One region of the Ruegeria sp. BG5 genome, then DNA from elsewhere that is predicted to be linked to it. Evidence: riboswitches for the same ligand, from Rfam matches in the RefSeq annotation. Region 1 holds a riboswitch; the other holds the start of a gene.

What was found. A riboswitch is a leader RNA that binds a small molecule or an ion and turns the genes downstream of it on or off. The one in region 1 is predicted to bind cobalamin.
Region 2: linked by a shared signal. The riboswitch ahead of ACR0KX_RS00565 (hypothetical protein) and the one ahead of ACR0KX_RS10135 (DUF1636 domain-containing protein) in region 1 are both predicted to bind cobalamin.

Annotation. Positions count from the first base shown of each region.
Region 1 covers NZ_JBQFTC010000001.1:2,122,304-2,124,503, forward strand. Annotated here, with positions in the region: gene ACR0KX_RS10130 (NAD(P)-dependent oxidoreductase) at 1-817, opposite strand, end outside; cobalamin riboswitch at 921-1,140, shown strand; gene ACR0KX_RS10135 (DUF1636 domain-containing protein) at 1,234-1,614, shown strand; gene cobW (cobalamin biosynthesis protein CobW) at 1,611-2,200, shown strand, end outside.
Region 2 covers NZ_JBQFTC010000001.1:128,355-130,554, reverse strand. Annotated here, with positions in the region: gene ACR0KX_RS00570 (AbrB family transcriptional regulator) at 1-482, shown strand, start outside; cobalamin riboswitch at 578-789, shown strand; gene ACR0KX_RS00565 (hypothetical protein) at 912-1,211, shown strand; gene ACR0KX_RS00560 (homocysteine S-methyltransferase family protein) at 1,426-2,200, shown strand, end outside.

The DNA.
Region 1 (2,200 bases):
TCTTGATCATGATCGGGTTGATCTCAAGCGGGACACCCGCGCGGTCGGCGACGTCCTGAAACAGGCCGATATCCTTTTTGACAAGGTCCATGGTAAAGGAAATATCGCGCGAGCCGTTCAGGATGACCTGGCTTTCGGTCTCATGCACAAATGAGGTGCCAGACGAGATCTTGATCGCCTCATAGGTCGTGTTCAGGTCCATCCCGGCGGCTTTGGCGGTCACCAGCGCTTCGGCGCAGGTGATCAGGTTGGCGGTGGCCAGATAGTTGGTCAGAACTTTCAGAACCGAGGCCGAGCCGAGATCGCCGGTATGCAACACCCGACGGCCCATCGTTGTCAGGAAGGGCAGGATTCGCTCAAAAGTATCCCGGTCGCAACCCGCGAAGATCGAGATATTGCCGGTTGCCGCCCGGTGGCATCCGCCGGAAACGGGGCAATCAACCGCCGCCCCGCCCCGTTCGATGACCATGGCACCCAGCCGCTTGGCCTCGGCCTCGTCGGTGGTGGACATTTCCATCCAAATTTTGCCGGGGCCGACCTCGGGCAACATCTCCTGCATCACCGCGTCCGAGGCGGCAGGCGATGGCAGGCAGGTGATCACCGCGTCGCAATCGTGCATCAGCTGGGCCGGGCTTTCGGCGGCCTTTGCGCCCTTTTCGACGAATTCTGCCACCAGGTCTGCATTGAGGTCATGGACCGTCAGGTCGATCCCGTTGCGCAGCAATGAGCCCGAGAGTTTTCCGCCCACATTTCCAAGTCCGATGAACCCAACTTTCATTATTCGCGTCTCCCTGCGTGTTTTCCGGTATGCGACCATGTCGCGGGCACCGCGTCATGCCGCCCAGCGACGCTGGCAGGTCGCTTTTCATCCTAGCCACGCGATGGTGGTCGCATCGCGCTTGACAACCTGCCCGCACGTGCCGCATGTCCCTGTCGTTGGTGTCGGCGACAGCCGATGAAAAGGGAATGCGTCAACGGTTTATCCGCCAAACGCAGCCGCCCCCGCGACCGTGACCGGAGAGGGTGCCCAATGCCACTGGCCTGCCAGGCCGGGAAGGCGGGACATCCGACAGAGGAGCCAGACGAACCGGGCCTCTGACATCCGCAAGCCGGGAGACCTGCCAGCACCCGAAGTTGAAACCGGGCGGGGTGTTCCGGTGTCGGGTCCATGTGCATCGCGTGGCCCGCATGAAACCCCGTCCCCCGCGAAGAGGATTTGGGGGGATGAGAGACATGACCGAGACTGCGCCGGTCGAGCTGCTGGTTTGCACCACGTGCCGCCGTGGTCTGCCCATCGAGGATGATGACCAGCGCCCCGGCACATTGCTGCACAAAGCGCTGGAACAGGCGGACCTGCCCGAGGGCGTCACACTGAAAGCCGTCGAATGCCTGTCGAATTGCGATCAGGGCTGTTCCATCGTGCTGCGTGGCGGGCCGGATCGCTGGACCTTTGTCTATGAGAACCTCAACGAAACCGATCACGTTGACGTCATCGTCGACGGAGCGACCAAGTATCTGGCCACCGAGGACGGCTTGGTCAAATGGCGCGAGCGCCCCGAACATTTTCGCAAAAACTGCGCCTCGCGCATTCCCCCGATTGGAGCCCTGAAATGAGCAACCTCGAAAAACTCCCCGTCACCGTCATCACCGGCTTTCTGGGCTCGGGCAAAACGACGCTGGTCAAGCATCTGATGCAGAACCCGCAAGGCAAACGTCTGGCCGTGGTGGTCAACGAGTTCGGCGATGTGGGCGTTGATGGCGACATCCTGAAATCCTGCGCGATCCCGGATTGCCCGGCGGAAAACATCATGGAACTGGCCAATGGCTGCATCTGCTGCACCGTGGCCGATGACTTCATCCCCACCATCGAGGCGCTGATGGCGCTGGAGCCGCGCCCGGATCATATCCTGATCGAAACTTCAGGCCTCGCCCTGCCGAAACCGCTGCTGAAGGCGTTCGACTGGCCCGATATCCGGTCGAAGATCACCGTGGACGGCGTGATCGCCTTGGCAGATGCCGAGGCTGTCGCCGCCGGTCGCTTCGCCCCGAATGTCGAGGCGGTGGATGCCCAGCGCTTGGCCGATGACTCGATCGACCACGAAACACCTTTGTCGGAGGTGTTCGAGGACCAGATCTCCTGCGCCGACATCATCCTGCTGACCAAACCCGATCTGGCCGGTCCCGAAGGTGTGGCGAAAGC
Region 2 (2,200 bases), 2.0 Mb from region 1:
TCGCCGCCATTGTCGGCTGGAAAGGCGGTGAGCGGATCGGCCTGTTCGGAGCGTCCATTCTGGGCCCAATGATCCTGACTGCGGCCTTGTCACTGGGCGATTTCATCCACACCCGCCCACCGCGCGAGGCGATCCTTGTCGCGCAATTCTTTATCGGCTGCACCATCGGCGTGAAATTTATCGGTGTCACATGGGTCGAGCTGCGCAAAGTTGTGGCGGCGGGCTGCGCCTATGTTGTTGTGCTGGCCATACTTGCGGCAGCCTTCACGGCCCTTGTGACCACGTTGGGGTTCGGGCAACCGATCGAGGCCTTCCTCGCCTTTGCCCCCGGCGGGCAGGCTGAAATGACGGTCTTGGCCATCGTCTCGGGCGCGGATCTCGGGTTTGTCATTACCCACCATCTGACACGGATCGTTCTGGTGATCATCGGCGCGCCCATCGCGGCCAGTCTTCTGGTGCGCTGGTCCGGCTCTCGGGATTAGAGGGGTTTCGCAGTTTGATTTGGGTTCAATTCCTGCCGGGTTGCAATCCGACGCTGCGTGCTTTGCTGGCACCAGTAGACACAGCTTTGGCCTTATGAGACTGTGCTGCCGATGGTGTCCGACGCTCTGAGTCGGCTGAAAAGGGAATGCGGTGCGGGCAAACGCCCAAAGCCGCAACTGCCCCCGCAACTGTAAGCGGCGAGCGACCCCCGACAGACCACTGGATGACCCCGCTTGGGTTGTCCGGGAAGGACGGGGACAGCGAAGAACCGCAAGTCAGGAGACCTGCCATCTCCGGCGCATATGTGCCGCAGTCACCTTAACTCGGGCGGGGTGCCCGTGGACGGAGCGACAAGAGATGGACCGCACTGGCCAGACACCACTGTTGATGACCCACACAAGCCGCCCAAAAGCGCGGAGGGCGTCGTTATGCTTGACCTGACCATTTCCCAACTGGATACCGGCCACGTGCCACCGCAGCGCGCGCAAGAGCTGGGGCAGATGGGCTATATGCAATGGCTGGGCGGCCTGCCCGGTTCGGCAAACTACCACGCGCAGGCGCGGATTGCTTTGGCCAAGGCCAAACCGTTTGCCGAGACTTCTCCCGCCATCGCTGTGTTCTGCGACCTGCTGGCCCGATCCATGCAGATGCCCCTGGAACCATTGTTCCTGGCCCTGCCCGCAAAACAGCGCCGAGGGGGCCATCGCGCGCGCCGCGCCGCCTTGTGACCTCATGCGGGCAATTCAGCCTGTGCCACCGCCCGCATTTTGGACGATTTTGGCCGGGCAATGCTTTGACTGCTTATTGGTGATTTCGTTGGATATGCGCGACGAACAAGACACATTATGACGCAAGCTCATAATTTAGTCGAATAACAATCATTTCACCTCATAATGCCAACGCGCTATACCTTCGGCCCACACAGCCGATTGGATACCGCGAATGCTTGACTTTACCTTGCCCGACACACCCGCGCTCGCGACGCTGCGCGCATTGGCTGCCCAGCGCATCCTGATCCTTGACGGGGCCATGGGCACAATGATCCAGACGCTGAACATGACCGAAGAGGATTTTACCGCCAACGGTCACATCCATGGCCCCGGCTGTCGGCATCACTATCACCCGGATCATCCGCAACAGGGCAACAACGACCTGTTGGTGCTGACCCAGCCGCAGGCAGTTGAGGACATTCAATACGAGTTCGCAATGGCCGGGGCGGATATCCTTGAAACCAACACTTTTTCCTCAACCACCATCGCGCAAGCTGATTACGGGCTGGAGGCTGCGGTGCATGATCTGAACGTCGCAGGCGCGCAGGTGGCCCGGCGCGCGGCGGACCGGGCCACGGCTGAGGATGGCAGACCCCGGTTTGTGGCCGGGGCTGTGGGTCCGACGAACCGGACGGCCTCGATCAGCCCGGATGTGAACGATCCCGGATACCGAGCCGTCAGTTTCGATGATCTGCGCACAGCCTATGGCCAGCAGATCGACGGGCTGATCGAAGGAGGCTCTGACCTGATCCTGATCGAGACGATCTTTGACACGCTGAACGCCAAGGCGGCGATTTTCGCGGCCTTCGAGAGTTTCGCCAAGGCCGGACGCCGCCTGCCGCTGATGATCTCGGGCACGATCACCGATGCCTCGGGCCGGACGCTTTCTGGCCAGACGCCCACCGCCTTCTGGCATTCGGTCGCCCATGCGCGCCCTTTCACCGTCG